DNA from 3 places in the Kribbella sp. NBC_01510 genome. Region 1 is predicted to be linked to each of the others. Evidence: riboswitches for the same ligand, from Rfam matches in the RefSeq annotation. Region 1 holds a riboswitch; each other region holds the start of a gene.
The links. Region 1 has a riboswitch for ZMP and ZTP ahead of OG558_RS32175 (glycine hydroxymethyltransferase). Riboswitches for the same ligand answer to the same signal wherever they lie in the genome.
Positions count from the first base shown of each region.

Region 2: it holds a riboswitch for ZMP and ZTP, as region 1 does, so the genes downstream of both, OG558_RS35225 (bifunctional 5,10-methylenetetrahydrofolate dehydrogenase/5,10-methenyltetrahydrofolate cyclohydrolase) here and OG558_RS32175 (glycine hydroxymethyltransferase) in region 1, are expected to answer to the same signal.
Region 3: it holds a riboswitch for ZMP and ZTP, as region 1 does, so the genes downstream of both, OG558_RS42210 (5-aminoimidazole-4-carboxamide ribonucleotide transformylase) here and OG558_RS32175 (glycine hydroxymethyltransferase) in region 1, are expected to answer to the same signal.

Region 1 covers NZ_CP109418.1:6,494,880-6,500,953, forward strand. Annotated here, with positions in the region: gene OG558_RS32160 (amidase) at 32-1,201, shown strand; gene OG558_RS32165 (GbsR/MarR family transcriptional regulator) at 1,208-1,678, opposite strand; gene OG558_RS32170 (DHA2 family efflux MFS transporter permease subunit) at 1,740-3,293, shown strand; gene OG558_RS32175 (glycine hydroxymethyltransferase) at 3,286-4,734, opposite strand; ZMP/ZTP riboswitch at 4,763-4,842, opposite strand; gene OG558_RS32180 (acyl-CoA dehydrogenase family protein) at 4,929-6,074, opposite strand, start outside.
Region 2 covers NZ_CP109418.1:7,131,720-7,137,793, reverse strand. Annotated here, with positions in the region: gene prcA (proteasome subunit alpha) at 1-463, shown strand, start outside; gene OG558_RS35235 (NUDIX hydrolase) at 460-1,074, shown strand; gene OG558_RS35230 (beta-N-acetylglucosaminidase domain-containing protein) at 1,087-2,835, shown strand; ZMP/ZTP riboswitch at 2,836-2,924, shown strand; gene OG558_RS35225 (bifunctional 5,10-methylenetetrahydrofolate dehydrogenase/5,10-methenyltetrahydrofolate cyclohydrolase) at 2,954-3,799, shown strand; gene OG558_RS35220 (phytanoyl-CoA dioxygenase family protein) at 3,801-4,676, opposite strand; gene OG558_RS35215 (helix-turn-helix domain-containing protein) at 4,777-5,715, shown strand; gene aroH (chorismate mutase) at 5,748-6,074, shown strand, end outside.
Region 3 covers NZ_CP109418.1:8,647,372-8,653,445, reverse strand. Annotated here, with positions in the region: gene OG558_RS42215 (MMPL family transporter) at 1-1,470, shown strand, start outside; gene OG558_RS42210 (5-aminoimidazole-4-carboxamide ribonucleotide transformylase) at 1,471-2,436, opposite strand; ZMP/ZTP riboswitch at 2,402-2,482, opposite strand; gene OG558_RS42205 (IS110 family transposase) at 2,615-3,697, shown strand; gene OG558_RS42200 (nuclear transport factor 2 family protein) at 5,052-5,459, opposite strand; gene OG558_RS42195 (S8 family peptidase) at 5,594-6,074, shown strand, end outside.

The sequences.
Region 1 (6,074 bases):
TCACCCTCGCGCCCCGCGTCGCTGGGGCTGCGTGACCGCGGCGTCGATCGCCGCTCAGGTGCGATCCGGCGAGCGGACTGCACTCGAGGTGATCGACCAAGCGCTCGAGGCTGCACTGCGCCTCGACCCGCTGCTCCATTTCGTCGACGAGTTGGACGTCGTTGGCGCCCGCGCAGCAGCCGAACGACTCGAGCCCACCGGTCCGTTCGCGGGTGTCCCGTTCTTCATCAAGGCAAGGACGCCGGACAACTCGCCGATTATCAGCCGGCTCGTGGCGGCCGGCGCGATCCCGATCGGTACGGCGACGCGCGCCAGACCCGGCGCGGTGTCGCAGACCTTCGGATGGAACGGCCAGGACTACACCCGCAACCCGTGGGACTTGTCGCGATCGCCAGGTGGCTCGACCGCTGGTGGTGCGGCGGCGGTCGCGGCCGGCGTCGTACCGCTGGCAACTGGTGGAGACTCCGGCGGCTCACTGCGGATCCCGGCCGCGTTCTGCGGAGTGGTCAGCTTCAAAGGCACGTATGGCCGCATCCCGCGCCCGGTCGGTCGCGCCCTCGGCGGGCTCACCACCGCCGGCTTCATCGGCGCCGATCTCGACGACGTGATCGTGGCGACGAGCATCGCCAGCGGTCCACACCGCCTGGACCCGACCGCGCTGCCGGCGTGGCCGGTCCCGACAGTTCACGATCGTTCGTGGCGGATTGCGTATCGCTCCACCCTCGGCTGTCATCTGGCGGACCCTGCGGTCGACCACGTGATCCGCGAGCGGCTGACTCACGCCGGCGTCACCGTGGTCGACGTACCGCTCGAGCTTCTCCCGACTGATGAGGCGTGGCCTGTGCTGTCGGGTCTGGATGCCGGCCGCGGTGCGGAAGCGGCCGCGGCGAACCGGGCTCGCGAGGTGCGCGACAACAACAACACCGCGCTCGCCGATCTCTTCGCCGAAGTGGATGCCCTGATCACCCCGACCACGCTGACTGTTGCGCACGGCTACGACCAGCACGAGTCCAGCATCGTCACCGGCGACCCGTGCTGGACCTTCAATGTGACCGGGCACCCCGCGGTCAGCGTCCCTGCCGGTCTGGCGGACGGATTGCCTGTGGGTGTTCAGGTTGTGGCGCCGCATGGATCGGACGACGTCGCGCTCGCGGTGGCACGGCGGATGCAGGTTGTCCTGCCGCCACCACCGATCCGCTGACGGGTCTCAGCGCGGGTGCTCCGACCGCCAGTGCTTGATCATCTGGTCGAGGTCGGTCTTGATGAAGGCGAAGAAGTCGGCGGCTTCGGTGAGGCGGTGGCCGACGGGGGAGTCGGGGCCGAAGAGGTCGGCGCCGGCGCGGCTGCTGGCCTCCCATTCGCCGAGGGCGTCGTTGCGGCGTTCGAGGATCGCGGCGAAGACGTCGTCGCGGATCCGGTAGTGGTCCTTGCGGGACCCGGGCAGCCGCTCGCGGGAGATGAACGACACCTGGAGCAGTTGCCGGACCGCACCGGAGACCGCGGGCTGGCTGATCTTGAGCGACTCGGCCAACTCCGCGGCGGTCATCGTGCCGGTCGGGCTGACCAGCATCCGGCCCATCACCCGGGCCGACATCGTCGGGACGCCGCTGTTGGCCAGCACGCCGGCGAAGCGCTCGACGAACTGGCTGATCTCTTCCGGGCTCGGTTCCTGCGCCATGGTTGAAGCTTACAATAATTTGATATATCGCAACTATCACAAACTTTTGATAATTTGAATCATGACCTCGACCTCCCACGCCGAACGGCCGACGCTGACCGGCGCGCGCCGCTTCGGAGTACTCATCGCGCTCTGCCTCGCCGTCCTCGTCCTCGGCCTGGACACGACCGTGCTCAACGTCGCACTGCCGACGCTGGCGTCCGACCTCGACGCCTCCACCAGCCAGTTGCAGTGGATGGCGAACAGCTACAACCTCGTCCTCGCGGCCCTCCTGTTGCCCGCCGGTCTCCTCGGCGACCGGTACGGGCGGCGCAAGATCATCGCGATCGCGCTCACCCTGTTCGGCGCCGCCTCGCTCGCCTGCGGCCTGGCCGACTCGGCCGAGGGCCTGATCGCCGCTCGGGCGTTCCTGGGCGTCGGTGCGGCGATGATCGTTCCGGTGGCGCTGTCGCTGATCACCGTGCTCTTCCGCACCGAGGAGGACCGGAAGAAAGCGATCGGGTTCTTCGTCGTTGCCAACAGCATCGGTATGCCGCTCGGCCCGATCGTCGGCGGACTGCTGCTCGACCACGCCGGCTGGCAGTGGATCTTCTTCATGAACGTCCCGATCGCGTTGATTGCGGCCCTTGCGGTCACGCTGCTCGTCCCAGAGACCCGAAGCTCGCGGCGACCGGCCATCGACTGGCTCGGCATCGTGCTCTCCAGTGCTGGTCTGGCGTGCTTGGTGTACGGCGTGACCAAGGCCGGCGAGACGTCGTGGACCGATAGTGTCACTGTGCTGTTCCTCGGACTGGCCGTCGTACTGATCGCCGGGTTCCTGTTCTGGCAGCGGCGGACCACGCGGCCGTTGATCGAGCTGCGGTTGTTCCGCGAGAAGACATTCACCGGCGGCGCGGTGCTGCTCACGGTGTCGGTGTTCGCGATCTTCGGGTTGCTGTTCACGATGCCGCAGTACTTCCAAGGCATCAACGGATCGGACGCGCTGCACACCGGGCTCAAGTTGCTGCCGTTCATCGGCGGGATGACGCTCGGCGCGAAGGTGGCCGAGCCGGTGGAGGAGAAGGCCGGAACCCGGCTGGTGGTGATGGCCGGGTTCGTGGTGATGGCCGTCGGGTTCGTGCTCGGGGCCTTCACGGAGCTCGGCACCGGGTACGGGTACACCGCGATCTGGTTCGTGGTGGTCGGCTTCGGTCTCGGGTGTTCGATGCCTCAGGCAATGAACGCGGCGTTGGGTGTGCTCGACCCGGAGCGGGCCGGGACCGGATCCGGTCTGCTGCAGGCGTTCCGCCAGGTCGGCGGCACGGTCGGTGTCGCGGTTCTCGGCACGGTGCTGAACTCGGTCTACCGCGCAGGAGTCGACACGACCGGACTGCCCGCGCAGGCCGCGGATGCGATCGAGAAGGGGCTTGGTGGCGGGCTCGCCGTTGCGGCCAAGTCGGGCTCCGCCGACCTGCTGAGCGATGTCCGGGACGCGTTCATGACCAGTCTCAACACCACCATGTGGGTGTCGGCGGGAATCGCAGTCGCAGGCGCCGTACTCGCCGCCGTGTTGATGCCACAACGGCGTGCGCCCGCTCCCAACAGTGTGGAAGCGGGCGCTGCGCGAGTCAGCTGAGCTCGAGGCCCGGGTACAGCGGGTGCTTGTCGAGCAGTTCGGACGAGGCGGCCTTGGTCTTGTCCGCAACGCCATCGGCGAGCACGTACTTCGCCTTGGACGGGGCACCGGCCGACGTCGTGGTCGGCGTCGTGGCGGAGATGACGTCGACGATGAGCTCGGCGACCCGGTCGAACTCGTCGCCGCCGAAACCACGGGTGGTCAGCGCCGGCGTGCCGATCCGGACACCCGACGTGTACCAGGCGCCGTTCGGGTCGCGCGGTACGGCGTTCCGGTTGGTCACGATGCCGGCGTCGAGCAGCGCGGACTCGGCCTGCCGGCCGGTGATGCCGTACGACGAGACGTCGAGCAGCACGAGGTGGTTCTCGGTGCCGTCCGTCACGAGCTTCACGCCACGCTTCATCAGGCCCTCGGCCAGCGTGACTGCGTTGTCGGCGACCGCCTGCGCGTACACCTGGAACGACGGCTGCCGGGCCTCGGCCAGCGCGACCGCCTTTGCCGCCATCGTCTGGCTCAGCGGACCACCCAGCACCATCGGACAACCGCGGTCGACGGAGTCGGCGTACTCGGGCTGGCACAGCACCATGCCGCCGCGCGGGCCGCGCAGCGACTTGTGCGTGGTGGTCGTGGTGACGTGCGCGTGCGGGATCGGGTCGAAGTCGCCGGTGAACACCTTGCCCGCGACCAGGCCGGCGAAGTGGGCCATGTCGACCATCAGCGTCGCGCCGACCTCGTCGGCGATCTCGCGCATCTTCGCGAAGTTCACCTTCCGTGGGTACGCCGAGTAGCCGGCGATCAGGATCAGCGGCTTGAACTCGCGCGCCTTGCGGGCAACCTCGTCGTAGTCGAGCAGCCCGGTCTCCGGGTCGGTGCCGTAGGAGTGCTGGTTGAACATCTTGCCGGAGATGTTCGGCCGGAAGCCGTGGGTCAGGTGACCGCCGGCGTCCAGCGACATGCCGAGCATCTTCTGGTCGCCGAGCGCCTTGCGGAGCTTGGTCCAGTCCTCGTCGGACAAGTCGTTGACGTGCTTGGCGCCCGCCTCGGCCAGCGCCGGGGACTCGATCCGCTGGGCCAGGATCGCCCAGAAGGCGACCAGGTTCGCGTCGATGCCGGAGTGCGGCTGGACGTAGGCGTGCGGTGCGCCGAACAGGGCCTCGGCGTGGTCGGCCGCGGCCTGCTCGACGGTGTCGACGTTCTGGCAGCCGGCGTAGAAGCGGTGCCCGATGGTGCCCTCGGCGTACTTGTCCGAGAGCCAGTTGCCCATCGTGAGCAGGGTGGCGGGGGAGGCGTAGTTCTCGCTCGCGATCAGCTTCAGCGACGAGCGCTGGTCGGCCAGTTCGGCCTTGATCGCGCCGGCGATCGTGGGTTCCACCGCGCCGATCACCTCGAGCGCGTTGCGGTACGCGGCCGATGCGGCGGCGGCATCGAAGGGTTGAGTCATCGTTGTCTCTCCTGCGGTTGCAGTGGGTCGAAGGCACCCAGGCGCACGGTGCCGACGGTCTTCGCTCCCCGGTGGTTCTCCACCTCAGCGCGCCAGTCGCGACCCGCTCACCCTATCGCGTACACACCCTTCTCTTGCGGCTTGTGTCCGAAGAACCGTGGCCTGTAACCCTCGGATCTTCGGACGCAACGCGATCAGAGGGCGCGGGCGAGGATCGGGGTGAAGGGAGTGGTGCGGGGGAGGGTGCCGAAGACGCCGGCCCAGTCGCCGGCCAGCCTGGACGCGACGAAGGCGTCGGCGACCTCGGGTGCCGAGTGCCGGACGAGCAGGGACGCCTGGAGGCAGACGGCCATCCGGGCGGCGAGGCGGCGTGCGCCGGCCTCCGCCTCGGACACATCGGCAAGCGTTTCCAGTACGTCGTTCACGGCGGCATCGAGGCGGTCGTCCGCACCCCGTGCCGCGCCGACCTCGAGCAGCCACGCGTCGAGCGACTCCGGCCTTCTGAGCGCACGGAGGACGTCGAGCGCATTGACGTTCCCCGATCCTTCCCAGATCGAGTTCAGCGGCGACTCGCGGAACAGGAGGGGAAGGCCGGACTCCTCGACGAACCCGTTACCACCCAAGCACTCCAGCGCCTCCGCCACCATGAAAGGCGTTCGCTTGCACACCCAGAACTTCGCCAACGGCAGCCCGATCCGCCGGAACGCTGCGGCCTGCTCGTCTCCACCGACCGACGCGTCGGCCGCAGCCGCAAGCCGCATCCCCAGCGCGGTTGCCGCCTCACTCTCCAGGGCCAGGTCGGCCAGGACGTTCTGCATCGCGGGCTTGTCGGCGAGGAGCCCGCCGAAGGCCGAGCGGTGGCGGGTGTGCCAGCTGGCTTCGACGAGCGCTCGTCGTTGGAGGGCGGCGGAGCCGAGGACGCAGTCGAGGCGGGTGGCGGCAACCATTTCGATGATGGTGCGGACGCCGGCGCCCTCGTCGCCGAGGCGGTAGCCGATCGTGCCGTGGAACTCGACCTCGCTGGACGCGTTCGACCGGTTCCCGAGCTTGTCCTTCAACCGTTGCAGCGCGAACGCGTTCCGGTTGCCATCGGCAAGCACCCGCGGCACGACGAAGCAACTCAGTCCGTCCGGCGCCTGCGCGAGTACGAGGAAGACATCGACCTGCGGCGCCGAGCAGAACCACTTGTGACCGTTCAGCTGGTATTCACCGTCCGGTCCGGTCGGCGTCGCGGTGGTGAGGTTGGCCCGGACGTCCGAGCCGCCCTGCTTCTCGGTCATCCCCATCCCCGCGAGGACGCCGGTCTTCTCGGCCGCGGGCAACCGGCGTACGTCGTACGA
Region 2 (6,074 bases), 640 kb from region 1:
CACCAGCACGGCCGAGGACCAGATCTACCGGCTCACCTACGACGGCTCGATCGCGGACGTCCGCGGGTACGCCGTGATGGGTGGACCGGCCGAGCAGGTCGCGGACTACGTCGGCGAGCACTTCAAGGAGGGCATCTCGCTGGCCGGCGCGCTCCGGCTGGCCGTGGATGCGCTCGGCCACGACGGCACCGAGGTCCGCCAGTTGACCCCGGATCAGATCGAGGTCGCCGTCCTGGACCGGACCCGGACCCAGGTGCGCAAATTCAAGCGGATCTCCGAGGAGACGCTGGCGCGCATCCTGTCCGAGTCCAGCCCGGACAAGACTCCCACTGAGCCTGTCGAGGCGAAGCCTGCTGAGGACGCCACGCCGGCTTCCTCGGCCGACGACAGCCCGGTCGGGCCGGCGGACGACGACGTACCTATCGCGCCACCTGAGGAGCCGGACGACAACCGGCCGCTGTGAGCGAGTCAGCTGAAGGTTCAGCCGCCGCGGACTCCGCGGCGGCTGACCTGTCTCGTCCCGGCGATCCGCAGCCGTGGGAGTTGCTCGGCGAGGAGCCTGGGTTCCACCGGTTCCTGACCGTGAACCTTCGGCGCTACCGGCTGCCCGACGGGCGCGAGGTGGAGTGGGACGTGTTCGGCCCGAAGTCCGCCGAGGGCATCACGGCGGGCATCACTGTCCTGCCGCTGACCCCCGAGGGCCGGATCGTGACCGTCCGGATGTTCCGGGCCGGACCGGATCGAATCGTCACGAACCTTCCCGGCGGGCTGGTCGAGCCGGGGGAGGACCCGGCGCTGGCCGGCGCGCGGGAGCTCGAGGAAGAGACCGGGTACACCTGTGAGTCGCTCGACCTGGTCGGCTGGCAGTGGTCGTCCGCGTCCTCGATCTATCGCAAGTACGTCGCGATCGCGCGCGGCTGCCGTCCGGACGGGAAGCAGGCGCTGGACGAGACGGAGGACTGTGTCCCGGTCGAGCTGACGGTGGACGCGTTCCGCACCGAGCTCCGGACTCCTGGTGCGATGACGGGAATCGATGCCGCGTACCTCGCTCTCGACCACGCCGGACTTCTCTGAAAGCTTGGGATCGTGACTCCAGAACCGCAGCAGACCACCCGCCGCGACGACGGCTTCGACCTCGGCGACACGATCGGGCTGGTGCACGGTCCGACCACTGACCCGGACGCCGAGCGCGTCGTCCGCGAGACCCTGACGCGCGCCGGCGTACAGACGATCATCGACGGAGAAGCGGCCGTCACGATCCGGTTGGGCGGAGGCGGCCTCGACGTGCAGACCGCTGAAGGGCTGCCGGCCGAGGGGTACGTCGTTGCCGTCGGGAGCAATCAGGTCGTGCTCGAGGGCGTCGACGGGCGCGGTACTTTCTATGCCGCGCAGACCTTCGCACAACTTGTCCAGGGCAACCACCTGGACGGCGTGGAGATCCGCGACTGGCCGACGATGCGGTACCGCGGCTCGATCGAAGGCTTCTACGGTACGCCGTGGTCGCACGCGGACCGGCTCGACCACCTGGACTACCTCGGCGCGCACCGGATGAACACGTACCAGTACGCCCCGAAGGACGACCTGTACCACCGCGAGCAGTGGCGCGACCCGTACCCGGCCGACAAGCTGGCCGAGCTCGGCGAGCTGATCGAGCGCTCGCTGCGGAACAAGGTCGACTTCACCTTCGCGCTCTCGCCCGGCCTCTCGATCCGCTACACCGACGACACCGAGTTCCAGGCGCTGATCGCCAAGTTCGAGGCGCTCTACGAGCTCGGCGCGCGGGCGTTCAACGTGCCACTGGACGACATCGAGTACGAGAAGTGGCACTGCGCCGAGGACGAGGAGAAGTACGGCGCCGGTGGTGGCGGGGCCGGGAGGGCGCAGAGCGACCTGCTGAACCGGATCCAGCGCGAGTGGGTGGCGACCAAACCGGATCTCGCCCCGCTGCAGATGGTGCCGACTGAGTACTACGACGTGACCGAGTCGCCGTACAAGCAGGCGCTCCGGGAGCAGTTGGACAGCGCGGTCGTCGTGCACTGGACCGGGATCGGTGTCGTCCCGCACTCGATCACGAGCGCACAAGCGGCCGAGGCGAAGGCGGTGTTCGGGCACGACATCCTGATCTGGGACAACTATCCGGTCAACGACTACGCGCACGGCCGGATCCTGCTCGCGGACTACAGCAACCGCGAGCCCGGCCTGGCCGACCAGGTCGTCGGCGTGATCTCGAACCCGATGAACCAGGCCGGGGCCAGCAAGCTCGCGCTCTACTCGTTCGCGGAGTTCGGCTGGAATCCGGCGACGTACGACCAGCAGGCGTCGTGGCGTCGCGCGATCGCCGAGCGGGCCTCCGGCGACCCGGAGACGATCGCCGCGCTCGAAGTCTTCGCCGATCTGACGACCTACGACGGGAAGCTGCACCTGGCGAACGCGCCGGTGCTGGCCGCGAAGATCGCCGAATTCTGGGCGACCTGGGAGGGCGGCGACCTGGCCGGCGCGATCGCGGAGCTCGAGCCGTACTTCGAGGCGATCGAGAACGCTCCGGCGCAGATCCGCGCTGGAGTGTCCGACCCGTCCTTCGCCGACGAGACCGATGCCTGGCTCGACGCGAGCTTCTACTGGGGTCAGGCGCTCCGCGAGGCCCTCCGCGTCCTCGAAGCAGGAGCCGAGGGCAACAGCTCGGACGTCGCCACCAGCCAGGCCCAGATCAACCACCTGGTCACCCAGGCCGAGGAGATCCGCGACATCCGCCTCCCGCACTCCCAGACCTACCCCCGCATCGGCGACGGTGTCGCCGACACGTTCATCGCCGAGGTGACCGCCCGGGTATCCTGACCGGTGGGCCGCGACTGGCGTTGAGGTGGGTAACCACCGGGGAACGGCCTGCCGGAGATCCGGCTGCGCCGCGCGCCTGGGCATCTGACCTGTTGTCGACGCCCGAAGGAGTGCGCGCATGACCACCGCCGAACTGATGACCGGGACCCACCTCGCCGCGGAGATCGTGGCTCACGCCGCCGCCAGGGCGAAGGCCCTGCAGGAGAAGACCGGCGTGCAGCCGTGTCTGGCGACGGTGCTGGTGGGCGATGACCCCGCGTCGGCGACGTACGTGCGGATGAAGCAGAACCGGTCGAAGAAGGCCGGCATCGCGTCGCGGAGCGTCGTACTGCCCGCGGAGACGACCACCGACGAACTGGTCACCGAGATTCACAAGCTCTCCAGCGACCCGGCGGTGCACGGGATCCTGCTGCAGCACCCGGTGCCGGCGCAGATCGACGAGCGGGCCGCGTTCGAGGCGATCGATCCGGCCAAGGATGTCGACGGCGTGACGATGCGGTCGTTCGCCGCGATGGCGTTCGGCGATCCCGGGTTCCGGTCCGCGACGCCCGGCGGGATCATGCGCCTGCTCGAGGCGTACGACGTACCGATCGCCGGCGCGCACGCGGTCGTGATCGGCCGCAGCCCGATTCTCGGCAAGCCGGTCGGGATGTTGCTGCTGGCATCGAACGCGACCGTCACCTACACGCACTCGCGGACCGTCGGCCTGCCGGAGATCGTCCGGACCGCGGACATCGTGGTGGCGGCGGTCGGCAAGCCGAACTTCGTCCGCGGCGACTGGCTGAAGCCGGGAGCGGTCGTGGTCGACGCCGGGTACAACGAGGGCAACATCGGCGACGTGCATTTCGAGGAGGCGGCCCAGGTCGCCCGCCTGATCACGCCGGTCCCGGGCGGCGTCGGACCGATGACGATCGCCCTCCTGCTGGAGCAGGCCGTCGACGCCGCCGAGGCTCAGGCGGGCTGAGTCAGCGGTCGCACCCGCCGTCCTTGTCCCGCCGGGAGTGCGGGCGAGCGAGATCGTCGATGCCCTTGTAGGCGTACGGATCGGTCCCGGCCACCATCACGATGTCGCGGTAGTCGTGCTTGCCGACGTGGACTCCAGGTGGCACGGACTGCCAGGGGAGCAGCGACTCCGCGCTCATGTAGTGGTTGGCGAGCGCCCGGCGGAGTCCGTGCCGGCCGGTGTTCGGCAGTGATCGGTGCAGCAGATAACCGTTGAAGATCACCGCTGAACCCGCGGGCACCTCGACCGGGACGGCATCGTCGTCGGTGTACGGGAAGTCGAACGCCTCCACCGTGCAGTCGAAGCGGAGATCGTCCTGCTCCCGGTCGGGGTAGATGACACCGCGGCGGTGGGAGCCCGGCAGAACCCACAGGCAGCCGTTCTCCACGGTGGCATCGTCGAGCGCGATCCACACCGCGGTCAGCGAGCGGTCCCTGGTCGGAATGAAGAACTCGTCCTGGTGCCATGCCTGGCCCGGCTTCCCCTCGGGCTTGATGAACAGCATCGATTGCATGGCCTTGACGTTCGGCCCGATCACCGCGGTCAGCGCCGCGACCACCCGTGGCGCCCGTAACGCCGCGAGTGCCACGTCGGACACCTTGTGTGGTTGGTGGATGCACAGGTACTTGCGCAGGACATCCGCTGTCGGCTCGGCGGCTGGACCTCCGTCGATGACGCCCAGGTCACCGCGGCACAGAGCCTCGGCCGCGGCATGGAGCGCGGTGACCTGGTCGGGCGACACGGCCTGATCGAGGACGACGAAGCCGTCCCGCCGGAACGACTCGACCAACTCGTCGGTGACCTCGGCGAAGCTGTGTACGGCGGTGACAGACTGCATCTGATGCTCCATCCGGCCTTTGGGGGCGATGACCGGCTTCACGGTCTCAGAGCAGACCAGGCCCGGCCAATGTCGCGGGCGTGCGCATTACTATCTGTTCGTGACCTCGCGACCCCCGGTGATCAGCGTGAACTCCGTGGTCCAGGTCGCGGACTATCCGCCCGGGGCAACCTATGGCCCACGCACGCTGCCGAACTACGAACTGCTGTGGATCCTGAGCGGTTCGGCGCGGTGGCGGACCGAGGTGTACGACGATGCCGGCCTCCGGCAGGCGACCGTGGAGGAGGACCTTCGCCCGGGCACCGTGGCATTGGCTCGGCGCGGGAACCGGGATGCTTATATCTGGGACTGCGATCGCTCGTCGCGACACGCGTACGTGCACTTCCAGATCGAGGACTTCGGCGGACTCGGCGATCCGTCGAGTTGGCCGTCGGTGCGATCCCAGTCCGATCCGAGCCTGCTGGACGGGCTGTGCACCTACCTGCTGGACCTTGCCGGCGTACCGTCATCGTCGGTCCGGGGACACAGTGACCGGCTGGTGGCGACGATGCTGGAGGTCTTCCTCAGCGCTCCGGCCGGTCAGTCGCGCGAGGAGATGCCGGTTGCTGTCCGCCGCCTGGTCGACCATGTTGCGACCGTGTGGGCGAGGAGCGGCCCGCGAATCATCTCCGTCCCGGAGTTGGCCGCTGCGGCGAACCTGTCGGCAGGGCACCTGCACCGGCTCTTCCGGGAGCGGTACGCCTGCGGACCGGCGTACGCCCTGGATCTGATCCGGCTGGCCCGGGCCGCGACCGCGCTCCTGCGCACCAACGCGACGATCGCCGAGATCGCGTCCGACTGCGGCTACAGCAATCCGTACCACTTCTCCCGCCGCTTCTCCCTCACGTACGGCCAACCGCCGGGATCGTTCCGGCGTCGTCGGCAACTGACCGATCCGCTCGCGCCGGTCCGGGAGGCCGGGCTGCTTCCGGTGGCCCGGACGCTGCTCGAGGCGGCACTATCCGAGACGGCTGTCCACCCTCTGACCACTCTGCTCTAGGGTTGGAGACAGACGACCAAGGAGGCGAAGACGTGGCGGTACGGGCGATCCGGGGTGCCACCCAGCTCGACGTGGACGAGCGCGAGCATCTGCTCGAGCGGTCCGCGGAGCTGGTGCGGGCGGTCCTGGAGGCGAACGATCTGGAGAACGAGGATCTGATCAGCATCCTGTTCACCGTCACGCCGGATCTGCACTCGGAGTTTCCCGCCGTGGCCGGCCGCCAGATCGGGCTGACCGACGTACCGCTGATGTGCATGCAGGAGATCGCCGTCCCGCACGCCCTGCCGCGCGTGGTCCGGCTGATGGTGCACACCGAGACCCCGCGTTCCCGGGAGAAGATCCAGCACGTCTACCTGCAC
Region 3 (6,074 bases), 2.2 Mb from region 1:
GAGGAATCGGCCGGTCGCACGGAGTCGACGTCCGGCGCGGCCATCCTGGTCGCCGGCGGGACGGTCGTCATCGCGATTCTCGGCCTCTACGTCTCCGGCGTACCGTTCGTCGGCGCGCTCGGTCTGTCCTCGGCCATCGTCGTCGCGGTCACCGTGCTGGCGGCGCTGACCCTCATCCCCGCGATGCTCGGCCTGGCGAAGTTCCTCGTCCTCAACCGCAAGGACCGGCACCATCTGGTGGAGGAGCGGGAGCTCGAGGCCGGGCTCCCGAACGAGCAGGCCGTGGCCGAGCACCGGGCGGAGGAGCGCGAGCAACGCGACCTCAAGCACGAGCAGAGCCCGTTCGCCCGCTGGGGACGCAAGGTGAGCGACCGGCCGTGGCCGTACGGCATCGCCGCCACCCTCGTGCTGCTCGTCCTGGCCATACCACTGCTGTCGATGAACCTTGGCCAGCTCGACGCCGGCACCGATCCGGCGGCGGACTCGAGCCGGAAAGCGTACGACCTGGTCGCCCAAGGGTTCGGCCCGGGTGCCAACGGTCCGCTGACGGTCGTCGTACAGCTCCCGTCCGAGAGCTCGACCGACAAGCAGACCTTGCTGACCGGCCTCACGTCCACGCTGCAGAAAACCGCCGGAGTGGCCGCCGTCCAACCGGCGACCATGAACAGCGCCGGTACGACGGCGATCATCACCGTCATCCCGACCACGTCACCGTCGTCGGCGGAGACCGAGGATCTGGTCAACCGGATCCGCGACGACGTACTCGCGGGCCAGCAGGAGCCGACCTTCGTCGTCGGCACGACCGCCGGGTACGTCGACTTCACCGAGAAGGTGGCCGGGCGGATGCTGTGGCTGATCGGCGCCGTGGTGCTGCTCGCGTTCCTACTGCTCACCGTGGCGTTCCGCTCGCTGCTGATCGGGGTCAAGGCCGCGATCCTCAACCTGTTGTCGGTCGGCGCCGCGTACGGCGTCATCGTCGCGGTCTTCCAGTGGGGCTGGGGATCCTCCCTGGTCGGGATCGACGAGAAGGTGCCGATCCCGTCGTTCGTGCCGATGCTGATGTTCGCGATCGTGTTCGGGCTGTCGATGGACTACGAGGTGTTCCTGCTGTCCCGCGTGCACGAGGCCTGGATCGCGACGAACGACAGCCATCGCGCCGTGGCGATCGGGATCGGCGCGACCGCTCGGGTGATCACGACCGCGGCGGCGATCATGATCGTGGTCTTCCTGAGCTTCGTCCTCGACGACGACCCGACGGTGAAGATGCTGGCGGTCGGCATGGCCGTCGCCGTCCTGATCGACGCCAGCATCGTCCGGATGGTTCTGGTCCCGTCCGTCATGACGCTGCTCGGCGACCGGGCCTGGTGGCTGCCGGACTGGCTCGACCGCATCATTCCCGACATCCAGCTGGAAGGCGGTCCGCAGCCGGCCCCGGCCGAGCGCGAGCCACCCAAGGTCGACGTCGCCTGATCAGTGCCGGAACAGCCGGACGCCGGTCGGCGACCAGCTGATGCCGCGCACGGCGCACGCCTGTGCGACCTCGTCCGACCGGATGGACCCGCCCGGCTCGGCGATATGCGCGACGCCGTACCGGTGCGCTTCCTCGACGTTGTCGACGAAGGGGAGCGCACCGTCGGACACCATCGCCACATCCGCGAGCGCTTCGGTCGAACGGCGGTCCCACCACGCGGCAGCCTTCTCGCCGGCGAGTCGGGTGCAGTCCACCCGCGACTGCTGCCCGGCGCCGACGCCGATCGTCATGCCGTCCTTGACCATCGCGACCGTGTTCGACTGCGTGTACCGCACCACGATCAGCCCGAGCAGGAGATCCCGGGCCGCCGCGTCCGGCACCGCGGGATCCAGCAGCTCACGAGTCAGCGGTACGTCGTCCCGCCGCTGTGTCAACCGCAGTCCGTAAAGCTCGCGAACCTCCTCCGCCGGCGGCTCGAACGCCGGATCCGCCTCCAACACCAGAAAGCTCCCACGCTTCTTCGCCGCCAACGTCCCGACCACGCCCTCGTCGTACCCGGACGCGATGATCCCGTCCGACACGACACGCTTGAGCACCCCGGCGAGCTCCGCGTCGACCGGATGCGAGACGGCAACGAAGTCGCCGTACGACGACTTGGGATCGGCATCGCGAGCACGCAGGTAGGCGCCGGCCACGCTGTCCCCCAGCGCCGCCCCAGCAGGAGACACATGCTTGTAGGACGCCGCCGCCGGAACGCCGAAGGCACCGGACGCCTCGCGGACGAGCTGCCAACCGGTCAGCGCATCCAGGACGTTGACGTACGACGGAACGCCCGAGACGACTGCGAACGGGGAGCCGCCGAGAGCCGTCATCGTGGCGGGCTGGTGGGGATTCATGCCGTAGCGCATCAGAAACCTCCGAAACGAGAGCCGGAGGCACCCAGGCGGACGACGCCTTGTCCACAACCCGCTCCCCGGTGGTACTCCACCCTCGCCAGTCGCGGTCGACCAACACTTTAGACCGTATGTAGGAACTGCTTCTCGAGTTGGGGGTAGTTGCTGGCCGGGACCTCGCTCGCGCAATCGTGGGTTACCGAACGCGGTTGTGGTGTTCGGCCTTTCCGACAGGTGTGAGGAGGTCCCGGTGTTTTCTGAGCGTACGAGTGTTGGTCTGGATGTGCACGCACGGTCGGTTGCTGCAGCGGCGATCGACGGGCAGACCGGTGAGGTGTTCAAGGCGCGGTTGACGCCGTCGCACGCGGAGGTGCTGGAGTGGATCGGCAGGCTGCCGGGCCCATGCGCTGTCGTGTATGAGTCCGGGCCCACCGGGTTCGGTCTGGCTCGTGCAGTGATCGCGGCGGGGCTGCGGTGCGAGGTGGCGGCGTCGTCGAAGCTGCAGCGGCCCGCGGGCGATCGAGTGAAGACCGACGCGCGGGACGCGCTGCATCTGGCCCGGTTGCTGCGGCTGGACGAGGTCGTGCCGGTGCGGATCCCGGGCCCGGCCGAGGAGGCCGCGCGTGACCTGGTCCGGGCCCGGGAGGCCTCCCGGCAGGATCTGATGCGGGCCCGGCATCGGGTGTCGAAGCTGCTGCTGCGGCACGGGATCGTGTATTCAGGCGGTAAGGCGTGGACCGAGCTGCACGACCGGTGGCTGCGCCAGCAGTGCTTCGACTCGGTCCCGACCCGGATCGCGTTCGATGATGCCTACGAGACGGTCGTGCTGACCACGGCTCGCCGTGCCCGGTTGGACGAGAAGATCAACACGCTAGCCGGGGACAGCGAGTTCACCGCGGTGACGCGGCGGCTGGCGTGTCTGCGGGGCATCTCCACGCTGACCGGGTTCGCGCTCGCCGTCGAGATCGGCGACTGGCAACGGTTCACCGGCGCGAGCATCGGCGCCTACGTCGGGCTGGTGCCCAGCGAACACTCCTCTGGGCAGAGCCGCGTGCTGGGCGCGATCACCAAGACCGGCAACGCCCACGTGCGGCGGCTGCTGGTCGAGGCCGCCTGGCATCACCGCACCACCTACACCCCCGGCGTGGTGCTGCGACGCCGCTGGGACCAGGCCCCGGCCGCGGCCCGGGCCCGCGGTCATGCCGGCAACCAGCGCCTGCACGCCCGCTGGGTCGACCTGAACCTGCGCAAGAAACGACCGGTGATCGCCAACGTCGCCGTCGCCCGCGAACTGGCCGGCTGGTGCTGGTCGCTGGCGGTGATCCCCGACTGAAACGTGCCCTAACCCGAGCCCCCGTTGGGAGTGGAGATCCGAGGAACCGGCAGCGCGAGGAGCAACGCGCCCCCGAGGCTATGAGCAGCCCGAATGCCACAAGGGCCATTCTGGCCACGCTCGTCCTTAGACCCGCGCTACGCTCCAGCCGAACACACGGTCCTGCAGGTAACCAACCCGCGCATATCAGCCTTGACCACGCGTCGTGCAACGACACGCTGACCTCGGCCTCCACCCCCAGCGGGCCCCCCTTCCCCGCAACGCCGCACAGCATGACGTCGTCCTCGCCGGCGTCAAGGCCAAGCCCTGCCGGGTGGCCTACGGCCAGCCTTGACACCGACTGCGGGCGGCCATCCAGGCGGCAACCACGGCGGGGAAACCCTTCCCTCGTCCTGCCCCGACATCAGGACCGACTCCCCACGCCCACTTGACAAACAGGCCCTACATATCAGCATGACGTCGTCCTCGCCGGCGTCAAGGCCAAGCCCTGCCGGGTGGCCTACGGCCAGCCTTGACACCGACTGCGGGCGGCCATCCAGGCGGCAACCACGGCGGGGAAACCCTTCCCTCGTCCTGCCCCGACATCAGGACCGACTCCCCACGCCCACTTGACAAACAGGCCCTACATATCAGCCCGGATCCGTGAACCGGTCCGGCGCTCGTCCCGTGATCTCGCTCCGCCGCAGCCCACCGCGCAACTTCCGGGGGATATCCCGTCCTGTTGTGGGTTCTCCCTCGGTGCACGCGGGGAGAACCCACAACGGCAGGGGATAACCGGCTCTTCTGACGTATCCGTGGGTGGCTCGTTCGCCTCCTTCGCGTCCCCGGCAGTCGGCCTTGTTCTGTCGGTTGCCGCCGGGGGGCGGGGAGGATCTCGTCCCGGATCCCGGATCGGGTGGGAGATCCTCCCCAGCCTGCCCCGGCCGCCCGCGGGTCTTGGCCTGGGCGGACGTGGGGCACTCACCAAACCCGGTCGTCAGCCGCCGACTGCTCGCGGCCGAGCGGGGCCTGTCTGGCATCGCGCTGCTTGGTGAGTGCTGCAGGTCCGGTCCGCGGCGCGGCATCGCCCAACCCACCACCGCCGGGCGGGCTGTGGCGGACTTCCAGGCCATCACAATCACCCAGAGGCCGCGATCATCCGTGGCAGGCCATCGTCCCCGCCACGTTGTGATGGCCTGGCGATCCGGTCGACGGCACGAGCAACACCCACCGAACCAACCGAAGCGCCGGATTTCCCATCCCGTTGTGGGTTCTCCCTTGGTGGACGAGGGGAGAACCCACGACGGCAGCGGACAACCCATGAAGTGGACGCCATCGCGGGGGATCGGACCGGTCAGCATCCACGGATCCAAACTCAGTCGCGCCAGACTCCGGTCCAGTCGTAGAGCGCAGCGGTGGTCGCGTACTCGCGGAGGTACGCAATGCGGCCCTGGTCGAGTCGTGCGATCGTGGCGCCGTCGAAGGCGCCGGGTTCGCCCTTCCACGTGCACTCGAAGCGCCACTCGACGATCAGCGTGTCGCCGGCCGCCGCCGATGACGTGATCTCCCAGGCGTCGACGGTGCCGCCGGCGCCGAACCAGGCGTTCATCCACTGCTCGACCCGCGCCTTGCCCCGATAGACCGGCCCATACGACTCGATCACCACGCAGTCGTCGGTCAACGTGTCCAGAACCGCCGCGATGTCGTGCCGCCGCCACCCGTCGACGTACGCCTCGAGTCGGGTGCGACCGCTGTCGGTCGGCGGGTGACTGATTCCGGTCATGTCGGCCTCCTGTCACGGCAGTCTCGTGACCGCGCCGGGTGGGATCGGATACCAAAGGTCACGACGCACCTGATCGGTGCCTATGGCAAGACGTCCGCACCTGATCGGTGCCTACAGCAAGGATGGTGTACCCGGTGGGGTTTCCACGATCTTTACCGATACCGGCGCTGCTGGCCAGCGGCGCCCTGGCGCTGTCCGGGCTGACTGCTCCAGTCACCGCTACCGCGGCGCCGACAGTTGGCGCGCCGGTCGTCGAGCCGGCCCCCGTACTCAGGAGCCCCGCCACAGTGACGTTGCTGACCGGCGAGCACGTCACGCTGCGGCCCGGCCCGGACGGGAAGCCGCAGGTCGACGTCCGGTCCCGCGACGGTGGGTCCGCGGTCGGGTACGCCGTACGTAACGACCACGGCCGGATCAGCGTGATCCCGCACGACGTCGCGAGCCTGGTTCCCGGCGTACTCGACCCTGCCCTGTTCGACGTGACCGGCCTCGTCGAGATGGGGTACGACGACGCGCACCGCGCGGACCTGCCCGTGATCGTGCGGGAGAGTTCCGGCGCGCGGACGATGGCAAACGCCGGATTCACCCCGAGCCGCACGCTGGCCAGCATCGGTG